DNA from 2 places in the Rhodovulum sp. MB263 genome. Region 2 is predicted to be linked to the other one. Evidence: riboswitches for the same ligand, from Rfam matches in the RefSeq annotation. Region 2 holds a riboswitch; the other holds the start of a gene.
The links. Region 2 has a riboswitch for cobalamin ahead of B5V46_RS10820 (DUF4198 domain-containing protein). Riboswitches for the same ligand answer to the same signal wherever they lie in the genome.
Positions count from the first base shown of each region.

Region 1: linked by a shared signal. The riboswitch ahead of B5V46_RS03130 (ABC transporter substrate-binding protein) and the one ahead of B5V46_RS10820 (DUF4198 domain-containing protein) in region 2 are both predicted to bind cobalamin.

Region 1 is NZ_CP020384.1:640,323-646,219, forward strand. Features, by position in the region: gene B5V46_RS03115 (pseudoazurin) at 1-407, opposite strand, end outside; gene B5V46_RS03120 (ABC transporter ATP-binding protein) at 459-1,220, opposite strand; gene B5V46_RS03125 (iron ABC transporter permease) at 1,217-2,257, opposite strand; gene B5V46_RS03130 (ABC transporter substrate-binding protein) at 2,254-3,264, opposite strand; cobalamin riboswitch at 3,412-3,612, opposite strand; gene B5V46_RS03135 (DMT family transporter) at 4,012-4,920, opposite strand; gene B5V46_RS03140 (ABC transporter ATP-binding protein) at 4,970-5,734, opposite strand; gene B5V46_RS03145 (iron ABC transporter permease) at 5,731-5,897, opposite strand, start outside.
Region 2 is NZ_CP020384.1:2,309,813-2,321,336, forward strand. Features, by position in the region: gene B5V46_RS10765 (cobalt-precorrin-6A reductase) at 1-308, opposite strand, end outside; gene cbiE (precorrin-6y C5,15-methyltransferase (decarboxylating) subunit CbiE) at 307-1,506, shown strand; gene B5V46_RS10775 (cobalamin biosynthesis protein) at 1,488-1,871, shown strand; gene cobM (precorrin-4 C(11)-methyltransferase) at 1,868-2,644, shown strand; gene B5V46_RS10785 (cobyrinate a,c-diamide synthase) at 2,637-3,953, shown strand; gene cobA (uroporphyrinogen-III C-methyltransferase) at 3,950-4,684, shown strand; gene cobF (precorrin-6A synthase (deacetylating)) at 4,677-5,423, shown strand; gene B5V46_RS10800 (energy-coupling factor ABC transporter ATP-binding protein) at 5,440-6,090, opposite strand; gene cbiQ (cobalt ECF transporter T component CbiQ) at 6,077-6,853, opposite strand; gene B5V46_RS10810 (hypothetical protein) at 6,860-7,543, opposite strand; gene cbiM (cobalt transporter CbiM) at 7,540-8,157, opposite strand; gene B5V46_RS10820 (DUF4198 domain-containing protein) at 8,168-8,962, opposite strand; cobalamin riboswitch at 9,100-9,313, opposite strand; gene cobO (cob(I)yrinic acid a,c-diamide adenosyltransferase) at 9,418-10,071, shown strand; gene B5V46_RS10830 (cobyric acid synthase) at 10,218-11,524, shown strand, end outside.

The sequences.
Region 1 (5,897 bases), 1.7 Mb from region 2:
TCCTGCCCGGAGTTCTGGCGGGCGATGATCTCGCGCAGGCGCCTGTCGGCCCGCGTCGGAAGCCCGGCGGGCAGATCCGTCTCGGCCGCTGGCCGGTCGCCAACCTGGATCAGCATCACCATGCCCATCGCGAAATGCGGCGAACACTTGATCCCGTAGATGCCGGGCTCTGTCAGGGTCGCCTCGATCTCTTCGTTGATCTGGCCCTTGAAGGGCTCTGCCCCGGCCGGGAGCATCTCGTCGATGGTTCCGGCATTATGGCCCGGCGCGGTGGCGAGAAACCGCACGGTATCGCCGGGCTCCATCACCAGATAATCCGGCTCGTAGACCATCGGGCCCGAGGCGTTGCGGTTCAGCATCTTCACCTCGACCGTCTTTGCCGCCGCGAAGGGGGCGGAGAGGATCATGGCGGGCAACAGCACAGAGAGAGCAAGTCTTCGCATCATTTGCGTCTTTCATCAAACAGGCTTGAAACGGAGAACCCGGGCACCGTCCGCCGGATCCGTCAACAGATGGGCCTCGACCCCGAACACCTCGCGCAGCAGCGCCGGGACAAGGATCTCGCCGGGCGGGCCGAGCGCGATCAGCCGCCCGCCCTGCAAAACGGCCAGCCGGTCGAAGGCCATCGCCTCGTTGAGGTCGTGCAGCGCGGCGATGGTCGTCACCGGCAGCCGCTCCACGAGGGCCATGATCGACAGCCGCGACCCGATATCGAGATGGTTGGTCGGTTCGTCGAGGATCAGCAGCCCGGGCCGCTGCGCCAGCGCGCGGGCGATATGGACCCGCTGCCGCTCGCCGCCCGAAAGCGTATGCCAGTGGCGGGCGGCGAAATCCTGCATGCCGACGGCGATCAGCGCCGCCTCGACCGCGGCCTCGTCCTCGTCCGAGAACGGATGCAGGGCCGAGAGCCAGGGCGTGCGCCCCAGCTCGACCGCGTCGCGGACGGTGATCCGCTCGGTCGTTTCGGCCTGCTGTTCCACCAGCGCCACCCGCTGCGCGACCTCGCGGCGGGGAAGGCGGCTCATGGGGCGCCCCTCCAGCCGCACCTCGCCTTCGCTTGGTGCCCGGATACCGGCCAGCATCCGCAGCAGGCTCGACTTTCCCGACCCGTTCGGGCCGATCAGCCCGAACCTTTCGCCGCGCATGACCGACAGCGTGATGTCAGAGACGATGGCGCGCCCCTGTACCCGCCAGCCAAGGCCTTCCCCGCTCAGGATCATTTCCGGGCCCTCCCCCGGATCAGGATCGCCGCGAAGGCGGGCGCGCCGATCAGCGCGGTGATCACGCCGATGGGCAGCACCTGTCCCGGGATCAGGATGCGCGAGACGATATCCGCCGCGATCAGGAACACCGCGCCCGCCAGCGCCGAGGCCGGCACCAGCAGCCGGTGCCGCCCGCCCACCAGGAACCGCATCGCATGGGGGATCACCAGCCCGACAAAGCCGATGGCGCCAACCAGCGACACGATCAGCGCGGTGACCAGAGCCGCCGTCCCGATCAGCACCGCCTGCACCCGGCGCACGTTGATGCCGAGCGAGGCCGCACTGTCAGCCCCGAAGGTGAAGGCGTCGAGGCTGCGCACATGCCAGAGGCAGACCCCAAGCCCCAAGGCCGCGGCAGGCACGGCAATCAGGCTGTCCTGCCAGCGCGCCCCCGAGAGATTTCCCAGAAGCCAGAACATGATGCCGCGGGCCTGTTCGGCATTGGCGGATTTCGCGATCAGGAAGGCGGTCATCGCGTTGAAGAGCTGTGCCCCCGCAATCCCGGCCAGTACGATCACGCCCGCGGCCTGCAGCCCGGTGCCGCCGCCTGCCGCGCGCGCCAGGGTCGCGACCATGACGAAGGCCAGAAGCGCCCCGGCGAAGGCGCCTGTCGACAGCGAGAGCGCGCCCGCGCCGAGCCCGGCGACGGTGACCGCAACCGCGCCGGTCGAGGCCCCGGCGGAGATCCCCAGCAGATAGGGATCGGCCAGCGCATTCCTCAGCAGGGCCTGCAGCACGACGCCCGACAGGGCGAGCCCCGTCCCGCAGGCGGCCGCCACCACCGCGCGGGCGAGGCGGTAGTTCCAGACGATGCCCTCGTCGATCCGCGCAACCGGGTAGAGGGTGCCGAACAGCTTGTTGCCCAGCACCTGGAACACGGTCGCGGCGGGTATGCGGGTCTCGCCGATCGCGGTTCCGGCGATCAGCGCGGCCAGCAGCACCGGGGGGGCGATCCACCCCCAGTGCCAGCGGGCCCGACGGGCGCCGGACCTCATTTGCTCAGATCGAATCCGGCCAGCGCCGTGGACAGCTCCTCCAGCCCGTAGATCGCCCGCACCGTTGCATCCATCGCCTGGGCGTCCATCACCACGATCCGGTTTTCCCGGACCGCCGTCATTTCCTTCGCAACCGGATCGGTGCGGAGAAACTCAAGCTTCTTCTCGACATCGTCGGCGGGAAAGCGGCGGCGCGTCATCTCGGCCAGCACGATCACCGTCGGGTCGGCCCTGGCGATGCTCTCCCATCCCACGGTCGGCCATTCCTCGTCGGAGGCCACGACATTCTCGATCCCGAGCTCCTGCATCATGTAGCCCGGCGCGCCCTTCCGCCCGGCCACATAGGGGTCGATGTCCATCTCGGCGGACGAGTACCAGAACACCGCCGAGGCCGTTTCGGGCAGATCCAGCGCCCGGGCCTGTGCGATGGCTGCGGCCTCGCGTGCCTTCAGCTCGTCGATCAGTTCCGCGCCCCGCTCCCCGACATCGTGGATCCGCGCCAGTTCCTCGATCGACCGGTAGATCGAGTCGGTCGAGAACATCTCGGTCCGGGTGCCGTCCGACCCGCGGCTGTTATCCTTGCCGGCGCAGTCGCTGGGCAGAACGTAGGTCGGCACGCCGACATCATGGAACATCTCGCGGGTGGCGACGATGCCCTGGGCGCCGATATGCCATTCGTATTGTACGGTCACCAGATCGGGCCGCGCGGCCACCACGCTCTCAAAGCTGGGATCGTTGTCGGCCAGCCGCGCGATCCCGGCATTCAGCTCGGCGAATTGCGGCAGGACATCGGTGAACCAGACCGAGGTGCCCTTCACCCGCTCTGCGAGACCCAGCAGGTAAAGGATCTCGGTCGTGCCCTGGCCGACGGTGACGGTGCGCGCGGGGGCGGCGTCGAAGGTCAGGGTCTGGCCGCAATTCTCCAGCGTGAGGGGATAGTCGGTGGCCTGGGCCATGCCCGCGCAGACCATAAGGGCCGCCGAAAGGAAGGCAGTCTTGGTGTTCATGGAAACTCTCCGGAAATTGGCTTCCGGGCCCCGGGGTTTGCGGGCTGGGCGGATGTCAGTTCTTTGGCTGGCGCAAGACGCGCCTGGCTGAGCACGGCCGAAAGATCCGGGCATGAACATCCCTTTCCCCGGGCAACCCCGCCCGGTTGATGGTGGTTTCATGCCGGCAGGTCTCCTGACTGACGGGTCGTCCGCCGGTCCGGCCTTCCCAGGCAGATGCCCAGTGGCGTTGTCGGACCGCCGCTCGCCGCCTACAGTTGCGGGGGCAGTTTCGGTTCGCGGGACATCTGGCCCGCGGCGAATTCCCTTTTCATTCCCAAACGGGAAACCGGCGACCGAGCACAGAGCATGAAACCCCTATCGGGTCAACTGCCTGCCGGTCGCAGGCGTCATTCCGGAAAACCTTACCTCGAGAGCTCGCGGCCTGTCCGTTCTGTCGGGGCGTCACTGTCCTGAAACGACGAAAGCCCTTCCTTTGGCGGTCCCGCCGCCTGATGCGCTCGGGGCGAGCGGCGCCGGGCTGGAGCGGCCCCGCGCGGGTGCGACCGGAGCCCGGATCCGCCTCGCCGGACCGCTCCACGGCTTTTTCCGTGGCTTTATTGCCGCATCCGCGGCGCGGTCGAAGACCTGCCTCATCGGCTTTGCCCGCAACCGCTATTCCGGCGCGGTCTGTTGCGCTCGGGGCGAGCCGGGCAGGGGCGTCCGGATGCCGGAAGGACAGGCGCCGCCCTTCAAAGCTCGCGGGGACTATTGCCGCCGTGCCGGGCGGGCGACGAAGGCGCCTGTCAGGATCAATGGCCCTGCCAGCAGGAAGGCCAGGCCCGGCAGTTCGGCGAAAAAGGCAAAACCCAGCGCCACGGCCCACAGAACCGAAAGATATTCGAAGGGGGCCAGTGCCGAGGCATCGGCATGGCTGAAGGACAGCGTCATCAGGATATGGGCGATACCGCCCGCCAGCCCGGTTCCGATCAACAGCAGGAGTGTTGCCGGACCGGGCCAGACCCAGCCCCAGGGCAGTGTCGCAAGGCCGATCAGGGCCGAGACCACGGCGAACCAGAAGGCGATGGCTCCGGCGCCTTCGCCCAGCAGTGTCAGTCGGCGCACCTGGATCAGCGCACCGGCCGTCAGAGCCGCGGTCAAAAGCCCCAGGGCCACGCCCAGGGCGCCGCTGTCGGGCAAGGCCCCGGCAAAGGCGGGCAGGCAGAAGGCCGCCGCTCCGGCAAGGCCGAGCACGACACCGCCGATCCGGCCTGCGCTCGGCCTCTCTCCGAGCAGAGCCCAGCCCAGCAGGGCCAGCATCACCGGCGCGAGATAGGACAGCATCGTCGCCTCGGCCAGCGGCAGGAGCCGGATCGTCGCAAAGGAGGTGAACATCGCGACCGCGCCCATCAGGCAGCGACCGATATGTCCCATGGGACGGGACGTCGCCAGCCCGCGGGGCCACTCTCCGCGCCACCACAGGAAGGCGATCAAGGGCAGCAGGGCCACGGCCGAGCGGAAGAACACCACCTGTCCCAGCGGGACGGCGTCGCCAAGCGCCTTCACGCAGACGCCCATCATGGCAAATGCGAGGGTCGAGAGCACCCGCAAGGTGATGCCCAGCCGCTCGTTCCGGCCGGCAGGACGGGGTGCGGCGAAGACCGACCGGTCCGTCATTCTGCCATCATCCGGACCAGGGTCCGGGCCGCGCGCCATACGGACCGTCTCATTCCGCGCTGAACCGGATATGCGGCCGACGCGCATCCTGATAGGTGCAGACATGCGCCGTGACCCTGAACACGTCGCGCAGGACGTCCTGGGTCAGGACAACATCCGGTGTGCCGCAGGCGCGCATGACCCCTCCTTCGATAACCGCAATCCGGTCGCAGAACATGGCCGCGAGGTTCAGGTCATGCAGGGCGATGACGCTGGTCAGATCGAGGTCGCGGACCATGGCCAATATTTCGATCTGGTGGTGAATGTCGAGGTGGTTCGTCGGCTCGTCGAGGAACATCACCTGCGGTGTCTGCGCCAGCGCCCGCGCGATATGCACCCGCTGGCGCTCGCCTCCCGAAAGGGTCTGCCAGGCCTGTTTCCTATGCGATGCCATTTCCACGCGTTCCAGCGCCTGTGTCACCGCGGCCTCGTCGGTCTCGGACCAGCCCGCCAGAGCCGAGCGATGCGGGGTCCGCCCGAGCCGCACGACATCGCTCACCGTGACATTGGTGTCGGTGGCAGCACTTTGCTGAACAAAGGCCAGCTGTCGCGACAATGCCCTGCGGGAGACATGGGCGATGTCCTGCCCGTTGATCCGGACCCGGCCCCGCAGCGGGCGCCGCAGCCCCGCCAGCAGCCGCAACAGGGAGGATTTGCCCGATCCGTTGGGGCCGATCAGGCCCAGCGTCTCGCCCGGGGCGACCCTCAGCGAAACGTCCGAGACGATGGTCTTGCGCTTCACGCCCCAGGTCAGGTTCTCGGCCAGAATGCTCATACCTGCGGCCTCGCGCGGTAAAGAATGATCGCGAAGAACGGCACGCCGACCAGCGCCGTCACGACCCCGATGGGCACGGTCTGCTGTGTCGCGATCATGCGCGAGGCGATGTCGGCGATCACCATGAAGACCGCCCCCACCACCGCGCAGGCCGGCAGCAGCC
Region 2 (11,524 bases):
CAGGCCGGACGGGTCAGCGCGACCAGCGGCAGGCCGAGGGCCGTGCAGGCCTCGGCCGCGTTCCGGCTCATCTGGGCGGCAAAGGGATGGGTGGCGTCGATCACATGGGTCACGCCCTCGGCGCGCAGATAGGCGATCAGGCCCGGCACGCCGCCAAAGCCGCCCACCCGCATCGGAATGGGCTGGGCCTTCGGCGTCTCGACCCGGCCTGCCAGCGACAGGGTCGCGGTGAGGCCGGTTTCCGCCAGCCGGGCGGCCAGCGCGGTCGCCTCGGTGGTGCCGCCAAGGATCAGAAGGGTGGGACGCATGGCTGAGACTCCGTGGCTGACCATCGTGGGCCTGGGCGAAGATGGCCCGGAGGGGCTGCCGCCTGCAAGCCGCGATGCCCTTGAACGGGCCGAAATCGTCATGGGCCCGGCGCGGCATCTGGCGCTTCTGCCGGGTCTCGCGGCCGAGCGCCTCGACTGGCCGGTGCCCTTCGCCGACGGGCTGCCGATCCTGCAGGGCTTGCGCGGACGCCGGGTCGCGGTGCTGGCCTCTGGCGATCCGTTCTGGTTCGGCGCGGGCAGCGTGATCGCGCGGCGCTTCGCGCCCCATGAATGGCGCGCCCTGCCCGGCCCTTCGGTCTTTTCGCTGGCGGCCGCGCGGCTTGGCTGGCCGCTGGAGGCCACCCATTGCGCGGGGCTTCATGCCGCACCCTTCGCCCGGCTGCGCCCCCTGCTGGCGCCGGGCTTCACCGCCCTCGTCACCCTGCGGGACGGCGCGGCGGTCGCGGATTTCGCGACCTTCCTGACCGGGGCAGGCTTCGGCGAGAGCCGCCTGCACGTGCTCGAGGCCCTTGGCGGGCCGCGCGAGCGCATCCGCGTCACAACCGCCCGCGCGATGGATCTGGAGGGCATCGCCCATCCCGTCGCCGTGGCGCTGGAGGCCGCAGGCGAGGGCCCCGCGATCCCCGCCGCCTCGGGCTGGCCCGACAGCCTCTTCGAGAATGACGGGCAGATCACCAAGCGCCCCGTCCGCGCGCTGACGCTTTCGGCCCTGGCGCCGCTGCCGGGCGAGCATCTGTGGGATATCGGCGGCGGCTCGGGCTCGATCTCGATCGAATGGCTGGCACGTCATCCGGGAATGCAGGCCAGCGTGATCGAGGCCGATCCCGTCCGCGCCGAACGGATCGCGGCCAATGCGGCGGCGCTTGGCGTCGAGCGTCTCCGCATCGTCGCCGGCCACGCGCCGGAGGCGCTGGACGGGCTTGCCCCCCCCGATGCGGTCTTTGTCGGCGGCGGGCTATCGCAAGAGCTGCTGGAAACGCTCTGGGCGCGCGTTGCCCCCGGCTCCCGGATCGTCGCCAATGCAGTCACGCTCGAATCGGAAACGCTGCTGGCCCTGTGGCAGGCCGCCCATGGCGGCGAGCTTTTGAGGATCGAGCTGGCCGAGGCCCGCCCGCTGGGCCGCAGGCGCGGCTGGCGCGCCGCCTTCCCGGTGGTGCAATGGAGCGTCCGGCGGTGAGGGTCGCGGGCTTCGGCTTTCGCGCCGCCGCGACCGAGGCAAGCCTTGCCGATGCGCTCGCGCGCGCGGGCGGGCCCGACGGGCTGACGGCGCTGGCCGCCCCCACCGACAAGGCCGCCGCCCCCGGCCTTGCGGCACTGGCCGCGCGGCTGGCCCTGCCGGTCTGCCCGGTCACCGCGGACGCGCTGCACCGCCCCGCCACGCCGACCCGATCGGCGCAGAGCCTCGCCCATCGCGGCACCGGATCGGTCGCCGAGGCCGCGGCCCTTGCGGCCTGTGGCGAGGGGGCTCGCCTTCTGACCCCGCGCAGGGTATCGAACGACCGGATGTCCACCTGCGCCATCGCAATGAAAGACCTGCCATGACCGTCCATTTCATCGGCGCCGGGCCCGGCGCCCCCGATCTTCTGACCCTGCGCGGCCGCGACCTGATCGCCGCCTGCCCGGTCTGTCTCTATGCCGGATCGCTGGTCCCCGAAGAGATCCTCGGCCATTGCCCCGAGGGCGCGCGGATCGTGAACACCGCGCCGATGGATCTCGATGCCATCATCGCCGAGTGCAAGCGCACCCATGAGGCCGGGCAGGACGTGGCGCGGCTGCATTCGGGCGATCTTTCGGTCTGGTCGGCCATGGGCGAGCAGATCCGGCGGCTGAAGGCCCTGGGCATTCCGGTCAGCGTGACCCCCGGCGTGCCCTCCTTTGCCGCAGCGGCCGCGGCCCTCGGCACCGAGCTGACCCTGCCCGGCCTTGCCCAGTCGGTAGTGCTGACCCGGACGCCCGGCCGCGCCTCGTCGATGCCCGAGGGCGAGAGCCTTGCCAATTTCGCCGCGACCGGCGCAACGCTCGCAATCCATCTCTCGATCCACAATCTCGCGAAGGTGGTCGCGGATCTCGTGCCCCATTACGGCACCGACTGCCCGGCGGCGATCGTCTACCGCGCCAGCTGGCCCGACCAGCAGATCCTGCGCGGCACGCTCGGCACGCTGGAAGCGGCGCTGCCCGAGGACATCGAGCGCACCGCGCTGATCCTTGTCGGCCGCAGCCTCGGCGCCGAGGGCTTCGATGAAAGCTGCCTCTATGACGCCGGATACGATCGCCGGTTCCGGCCGCGCTCGGCCCGGGCGGGCAGCGATGGCTGAAAGGCCGCCGGGTCTGGTGATCGCGGCGCCCGCCTCGGGCAGCGGCAAGACCACCGTCACGCTGGGGCTTCTTCGGGCCTTCCGCGCGGCGGGTATTGCCGTGCAGCCCTTCAAGAACGGCCCCGATTACATCGACCCGGCCTTCCATGCCCGCGCCTCGGGACGGGCCTCCTACAATCTCGACCCCTGGGCGATGGGCGAGGACCTGCTGGCGACGCTGGCGGCCGAGGCCCGGGGCGCCGATCTGGTGATCGCCGAGGGCGCGATGGGGCTTTACGACGGCACCCTCGCGCCCGGCATCTCGGGTCATGGCACCAGCGCCGAACTGGCGCGGCGTTTCGGCTGGCCGGTGGTGCTGGTGATCGACGTCTCGGGGCAGGCGCAATCGGCGGCGGCGGTCGCCCATGGCTTTGCCTGCCATCCCGACGCGCCGCCCGTCGCGGGCGTGATCCTGAACCGCGTCGCGGGCGCGCGGCACGAGGCGATGATCCGCCCCGAAATGGCCCGGCTCGGCATCGCGGTCCTGGGCGCCCTGCCCCGCCGCCCCGACCTGACCCTGCCCGAGCGCCATCTGGGCCTCGTGCAGGCGGGCGAGCAGGCCGATCTGGAGGCGCGGATCGACGCCATCGGCCAGTTCGTCGCCGAGCATGTCGAGCTAGACGCGCTCCGCGCCGCCGCCCGGCCCGGGGTCTCGGGCGCCATGGGCAACTGGCCCGTCCCCCCGGCCCAGCGCATCGCGCTTGCGCGGGATGCGGCGTTTTCCTTCGCCTATCCGCATCTGCTGGAAGGCTGGCACCGCGCGGGGGCCGAGATCCTGCCCTTCTCGCCGCTGGCCGACGAGGCGCCTGACGAGGACGCCGATCTGGTCTGGCTGCCCGGCGGCTATCCCGAACTGCATGCCGGCCGGATCGCCGGGGCCGCGCGGTTTCTGAAGGGCCTCCGCGCCCATGCCAGAACCCGCCCCGTCCATGGCGAATGCGGCGGCTACATGGTGCTGGGCGAGGCGCTGATCGACAAGGACGGTACCCGGCACGCAATGGCCGGGCTTCTGGGCCTTGTCACCAGCTTCGAGACGCGCCGCCTGCATCTGGGCTATCGCCGGGCCGAGCTGCTGGCGGCGATGCCCGGCCACGCCCCCGGCACAAGGCTGCGGGGCCATGAATTCCATTATTCGACAATCCTTTCCCAGCCCGACGCAGCACTCGCCTGCGTCACCGATGCCAGTGGCGCGGATGTGGCCGAGACAGGATCGCGGCGCGGCCCGGTCACGGGCAGCTTCTTTCACCTGATCGCGGAGGACCCAAGATGAGCGGTTTCGTGAGCTTCGTGAGTTCCGGCCCCGGCGATCCCGAGCTTCTGACCCTGAAGGCGGTCGACCGGCTGGCAAAGGCCGATGCGGTCCTGTTCGACGATCTGTCCTCGGGGCCGATCCTGGGCCACGTGCGGCCGGGCGCCGATCTGGTCGGCGTCGGCAAGCGCGCGGGCCGGGCCTCGCCCAAGCAGGACCATGTCAGCCGCCTGCTGGTCGATTACGCCGCCTCGGGGCAGCGCGTGGTGCGGCTCAAATCGGGCGATTCGGGGCTGTTCGGACGGCTCGAAGAGGAAATCACCGCGCTGCGGGCGGCGGGCATCGGTTACGAGGTCATCCCCGGCGTCACCTCGGCCTGCGCGGCGGCGGCGGCGGCGGGCATTCCGCTGACCCGGCGGCTGACCGCCCGGCGGGTGCAGTTCGTGACCGGCCATGACGTGACCGGCCACCTGCCGCGCGACATCGACATCGCCGCACTGGCCGACGAACATGCGACGACGGTCGTCTACATGGGCAAGCGCACCTTCCCGGATCTGGCCGCGACGCTGATCGCGCGAGGCCTGCCGGAAACCACGCCGGCGCTGCTGGCCGAGGGCGTGGGCACGCCGGATCAGGCGCTGACCCGGACCACGGTCGCGGGGCTGGCGGCGCTCCTGGCCGAAAGCCATGGCTCGGCCGCGCCGGGGCTGATCCTGTTCGGGCCGCTGGTCGAGGAGGCCCGCGATGCATGAGCTTGTCCTGATCGGCATCGGCACCGGCAATCCCGACCATGTCACCTTCCAGGCCGCCGAGGCGATCCGGGACGCCGATCTGATCCTGATCCCGCGCAAGGGGGCGGACAAGGCCGATCTTGCCGATCTGCGCCGCCAGATCTGTGCACGCGTCCTGGGCGAGGACGCAAGCGGCCGGATCGCCGAGTTCGACCTGCCCGTCCGCGACGCCTCGGGCGACTATCGCGCGGGCGTGCTGGACTGGCACGACGCCATTGCCGGGGTCTGGACCGAGACCGTCGCGGCGACGCACCCCGCGCCCCGGAAGGTGGCACTGCTGATCTGGGGCGATCCCTCGCTTTATGACAGCTCGCTCCGGATCGCGGCACGGCTGTCGCCCGCGCCCAAGATCACCGTCATCCCGGGCATCACCGCGATCCAGGCGCTCTGCGCCGCCCATCGCATCCCGCTGAACGAGATCGGCGCGCCGGTCGTCATCACCACCGGACGGCAGATCCGCGATCATGGCTGGCCCGAAGGGGCGGACACCGTGGTCGCGATGCTGGATGGCGGCTGCGCCTTCCAGACCCTCGCGCCCGAGGGCATCCGGATCTGGTGGGGCGCCTATCTGGGCATGGCGGAGGAAATCGCCATCGCCGGGCCGCTGGCCGAGGCCGGGCCCGAGATCCTGAAGACCCGCGACGCGGCCCGCGCCCGGCATGGCTGGCTGATGGACATCTACCTGATGCGGCGAGGTTGAAAGCGGGGCTGACGGCTCAGGCGGGCACCAGCCGCCCGGCCTGCAGCCGCAGCCCCTCGGGCGCGATCCGCGCGCGCATCTCGGCATCATGGGTCACCAGCAGGATCGCCTGCGGCAGACCTTGCAGGATCGCGACCAGCCGCCCGGCATTCTCCTCGTCGAGCGCATTGGTCGGCTCGTCGAGCAGCAGCACCTCGGGCTCCATCGCCAGCACCGCGGCAAGGCTGACCAGCCGCTTCTCGCCGCCCGACAGCCGGTGGGTGACACGATCCTTCAGATGCATGAGATCGAGCCGGGTCAGCACCGCCTCGACCCTGGCTATCGCCGCCTCGCGGCCGAGCCCCAGATTGAGCGGCCCGAAGGCCACGTCCTCGGCCACGGTCGGGCAGAACAGCTGATCGTCGGGGTCCTGGAAGACCAGCCCCGCCCGGCGGCGCACCTCGTGGAAATCGGGCTCGGCCCGGCGCACCTGCCCGAAGGCACGGATCCGCCCCGCCTGCGGAACGAGAAGCCCGACCATCAGTTGCAACAGCGTCGACTTGCCCGAGCCGTTCGCCCCCGCGACCGACAGCCTCTGGCCCGCCTCGAGCCTCAGCCCCGCGCCCTGCAGGATCGCCGGCCGGCCGGGATAGCCGAAGACGAGCCCGTCGATCTCAAACAACGCCATGGACAAGCTCCGCCAGGATCATCGCCAGCAACAGCGCCCCGAGCCCCGCACCGAAGGCCGCGTCGCGCGGGCCGTAGGCGAAGCCGGAGAGCATCGGGAGCCGGCCCGAGAAGCCCCGGCATTTCATCGCCGCCAGCACCCGTTCCGAGCGCTCGACCGCGCGGACCAGCATCATGCCGACCAGATAGCCGAGGCTGCGATAGGTATGCCAGGAGGTGCCGGGCCGGAAGCCCCGGACCTTCATCGCCCGGCGCAGCCGCAGGTATTCGGCGCGCAGCACCTCGATATAGCGGATGGTGAACAGAAGCAGATGCACCAGCCGCTCGGGCGTGCCGAGACGGTGAAGCGCCTGACCCATCGTCACCGGCTCGAGCGTGCCGACCAGCGACAGGAGCGCCAGCACCACCGCATTGGCGGTCAGCAGGATGCGGGCGGCATGCAGGAGCCCCTCGCGCGAGGCCTCGAACCCCCAGAGCGCCATGACCGGCGTGCCGGGCGTGGTGAAGGGCAGCATCGCCACCAGCAGGAAGATGAAGCCGTCCATCGCCGCCATCCGCCGCAGCGTCCGGCCCGCCGCCCGGCCCGACAGCGCCATCAGCCCCAGCGCCAGAAGAAGCGCCGCCAGCAGCACCGGCAGGAAGGAGGCGCCGACCGTGACGCAGGCGAAAGCCCCCGCCCCGATCAGCCGCGTGCGCGGATCGAGCCCGTCAAGACGCGAGACGGCACCGGGCGCCGCCCGGTCGGCGGTGAGGATGTCGGACACCGGGGGTCAGCCCTTCATCCGGCGCCGCGCGGCGACATAGAAGCCGAGCCCGAAGATGCCCATGATATAGCCGATGCCGCCGAGGATCGACTGAAGGTCGTTCTTCTCGCGATAGGCGGCGATCTCGCGGCGCAGCGGCCGCAGCTCGTCGCGCAGCATCTTCGCGATCTCGGCCTTGTCGGCCTCGCTCAGCCCCGGCGCGGCGATCAGCGCGGCCGCCGAAGACCCGGCGGGCGCCCGGGCGGGGGCCGCCTCCAGCGGGAAGGTCGAGGGGTTGCCCCCGTCCGAAACCGGGGCCGCGTCCCCTGCCCCGGCTTCAGGGGCGGTTTCAGCGGCAGCTTCGGCGGCAGCCCGAGCGGCGGGGCTGTCGAGGATCGCCGCGACCTCCTCGGCGCTCATGGTGAATTCGGCGACATGGCCCGCACCCAGATCGGCGCGGAAGACATGGGCCACGGCGCGCGTCGGGCGGAAGGTGAACAGACCGTCGGCATCGGTCATCGTCTCGCCGAGGCGGTTGCCCTCGGGATCGAACACCCCGACCGGGGCATCGACGGCCATGTCGCCATTGGAAAAGCCGACCTCGCCCTCGATCAGGGCCCCGCTGGGATAGGCGGCGGCGATCACCTTGTGCGCGAGCGCGGGCATGGGCGCCAGAACAAGCGCCAGGGTCAGGAAAATCGGGCGGATCATCGGGCGGGTCCTTGCAGGCTGAGAAAGAGATCGGGCTTGACCTGGATGGCCAGATAGACGGCTGCGGCACTCAGCAGGCCCTCGATCGCCATCACCGGAACATGGGCGAGAAAGACCAGCTTGGCCGCCGGAAGAAAGGCCGCACCGCTGAGCGCGAGGGCGACACCGACAAGCGCGGCGGTCAGCGCGATGGCCAGCGCGCCGCCGATACCGCCCCAGATCGCGGCGGTCCGCGGACTGCCGGACGCGATCCCGCGCCGGCAGAGGTAATGCACGATCACCGCGGGCAGCGCGATGTTCAGGGTATTGACCCCCAGCACCGTCAGCCCGCCGAAACCGAAGAAGACCGCCTGGAGCAGAAGCCCCACGAACAGCGCGGGAAAGGCGGCCCAGCCGAGCACCAGCCCGGCCAGACCGTTCAGGATCAGGTGCACCGAGGACGGGCCGATCGGCACATGGATCAGCGAGGCCACGAAGAAGCTGGCCGAGAGCATCCCGGCGGCGGGGATCTTCTCGAGCGTCAGATCGCGCAACCCGCGGGCGACGCCTCCGGCCGCCAGCACCGCACCGCCGATCACCACGGGCGCCGCCAGCGCCCCGTCCACGATATGCATGGCCCCGCCCCTATTTCAGATCGAAGGCGCGGATCCAGAGGACCGCATCCTGGCTGAGTTCCTTGCCCTCATGTTCGGTATCGGGCCCGACCCCCAGCGCGGCAAAGCCCCAATAGCCCGCCTTCGGCACGCCGAAGGTGAAATAGCCGTTCTCGTCCGTCACCGCGACAACCGCGCCGCCCGGCAACGGCCCCGCCGTCGCGGGCTTGGGCGCGCCCGTCGCCATGTCGGGCTCGGCCGCCATGTATTCGATCTCGATCTCGGCACCCGCGACCGGAGCGCCCTCGGACAGCACCCGCCCGGTGAAGGTCGAGCCCGCGATCACGTTATAGGGTTTGACCAGCGGCAGGATCTCGGCCTTGAGCCCCTGCGGGCCGTCCCAGTCGGTGGGCATCTGGCCGCGGTTGACGTAGGTCTTGGTGATCTGCTGGATGTAGATATCCTCGGAGTCCTCGTAATAGGGCGCGGGCACCGTCACCAGGACGTAATCGCCCATCCGCTTGACCGGCAGGCTGCCATCCCATGCCACAGCCTCGTTCAGCGGACCGCGAAAGACGGTCTGGCTGAGCGTCGGCTTGAGGTCGATCCGCTCGCCGCGATGGATGGCGTAGAATTCCAGCGGCTCGCCCATATCCATGACCGGCCCGCTTTCCTGCGGATGCCAGAAGATCAGCTTGACCGGCACGTCGCCGGGCGCGTCGATGAGGCTTTGCTCGGTATAGGCCAGCTGGAAATGCGCCGCCGCGACCCCGGGAACGAGGGTCAGTGCCAGCGCGGCGGTTACGAGATTGCCGTGGAAGATCAAGGTCGTTGCCTTTCAACATGAGCGGCCGGACAGGCCGCGGGAGAAAGGACGAACGGGATGAGAGGCTCGGAGCGGCCGGGCTGCGGCCGAACCGGGCCAGACGCGCACCCCGGCGTCCGGTGGAAACCGCCTCCCTTGCGGGGAAACGGGCGGCCGGCAGGTCTCCTGGCTTGCGGGTCTCAGCTTGGCTGGCCTTCCCGGGGGCCTCCCCAGTGGCGTTCTCAGCCGTGCTCGCCGCTTACAGTTGCGGGGGCAGCCGCGGAATTGCCCGTCCCTTCGGACGGGCGCACCGCGTTCCCTTTTCACGTCCGGACCCTCGGGCCCGGGCGAACCGGTCACGCATCCGTCATTGCAAGCAGCTCGGGACTTGTCAATCGGCACAACCGCCGCGCGGCCCGGGTTTGACGCGGCGGCCCCGCCCGCTAAGCTGTCCCCGACACGCGCAAGGAGCCCCCATGACCGACGAGACCGCCGCCGCCACCGATACCGCCCCCACCAATACCGCAGCCGACGACGCCCGCCATGCCAGCAAGATGGCCAAGAAGAAGGCCGCGCGCGACAAGATCATGGCCGGGAAATCCGGCGAGAAGGGGCTGATCCTGGTGCATACCGGCACCGGCAAGGGCAAGTCCTCCTCGGGCTTCGGGATGATCCTGCGCTGCATCGCCCATCAGATGCCCTGTGCCGTGGTCCAGTTCGTCAAGGGCGCCTGGGATACCGGCGAGCGGCGGCTTCTGACCTCGCATTTCGGCGATCTCTGCCAGTTCCATGCCATGGGCGAGGGCTTCACCTGGGAAACCCAGGACCGCGCCCGCGACATCGCCGCGGCCGAAAAGGGCTGGGAAAAGGCCAGGGAGCTGATCCGCGACCCCGAAATCCGCATGGTACTGCTCGACGAGATCAACATCGCGCTGCGCTACGGCTATCTCGACCCGGCCGAGGTGGTGGCCTTCCTGCAGGCCGAGAAGCCGCCGCTGTCGCATGTCGTCCTGACCGGGCGCAACGCCCCCGAAGAGGTGATCGAGGCGGCCGATCTGGTGACCGAGATGACGCTGGTCAAGCACCCGTTCCGCTCGGGCATAAAGGGCCAGCCGGGCGTCGAGTTCTGAGCCGCGCTTGACATCCGCAGGGCCCCGTCCGACACCCCCTGCCGAAAGTCGCAGGAGCCGCCATGACCCTTGACCGGACCCGGAGCCGCTATCCCGACCTGCCCCCCGGCGATGCGGCCCCGCCGATGCCCGAAATCTCGGTACCGATGCTCGACCCGGTGCCGCCGCGCCGCGCGAAGGCCCTGATGCTGCAGGGCACGAGTTCGGATGTCGGCAAGAGCCTCCTGGTCGCAGGGCTCGCCCGCGCCTATGCGCGGCGCGGCCTGAAGGTCGCGCCCTTCAAGGCGCAGAACATGTCGAACAATGCCGCCGTCGCCGCCGACAGCGACCTGCCTCCCGGCCCCGACGGCACCGCCCCCAGGGGCGAGATCGGCCGCGCCCAGGCGCTTCAGGCGCAGGCCGCGGGGCTGCCCCCCTCGATCCACATGAACCCGGTGCTGCTGAAGCCGCAGGCCATGGTCGGCTCGCAGGTGGTGCTGCGGGGCCGTCCGCTGGGCAACTGGCCCGCGCGGCATTACCACAAGCTCAAGCCCAAGCTCCTGCCCGCGGTCATGGACAGTTTCAACCGCGTCGCGGCCGGGGCCGATCTGGTGCTGGTCGAGGGCGCGGGCGCGGGCACCGAGACCTATCTGCGCAAGAGCGACATCGCCAACATGCGCTTTGCCGAGGCCGCCGATCTGCCGGTGATCCTCGTCACCGACAATGACCGGGGCGGCGCGATGGCGGCCGTGGTGGGCTCGTGGTGCCTGCATACGGCGGCCGAACGCGCCCGCATCGCGGGCTATCTGGTCAACAAGTTCCGCGGCTATTTCTCGCTTTACGAACCGGCCTGCGCGACGATCACCGAACGCACCGGCTGGCCCTTCCTGGGCGTCGCCCACTGGTTCGAGGGCGCCGCGCGGCTTCCGGCCGAGGATGCGCTGGCGCTCGAGCGGCCGGCCTCGGGCGGCGGTACCGGACTGGTGATCGCGGTGCCCCATATCGCGCGGATGGCCAATTTCGACGATCTCGATCCGCTGTCGGCCGAGCCGGGCGTCGATCTCCGCTGGGTCCGCCCGGGCGAGCCGATCCCCGCCGAGGCCGATCTGGTACTGCTGCCGGGCTCGAAGACCACCCGGCCCGCGCTCGACTCGATCCGCGCCAATGGCTGGGACATCGACATCCTCGGCCATCTGCGCCGGGGCGGGCGGGTCGTGGGCATCTGCGCCGGGTTCCAGATGCTGGGCCGGAAGGTGCGCGACCCCGACGGCATCGAGGGCCCGCCGGGCGAGACCGAGGGGCTGGGGCTTCTGGATATCGAGACCGAGATCGGCGGCGAGAAGCGGCTGGTCGAGATCGCGGCCGAGGATGCGATCAGCGGCACAAGCGTCACCGGCTACGAGATGCATATGGGCGTGACCCGGGGGCCGGGGCTCGAGCGGCCCTGGCTGCGGCTCGACGGCCGCCCCGAGGG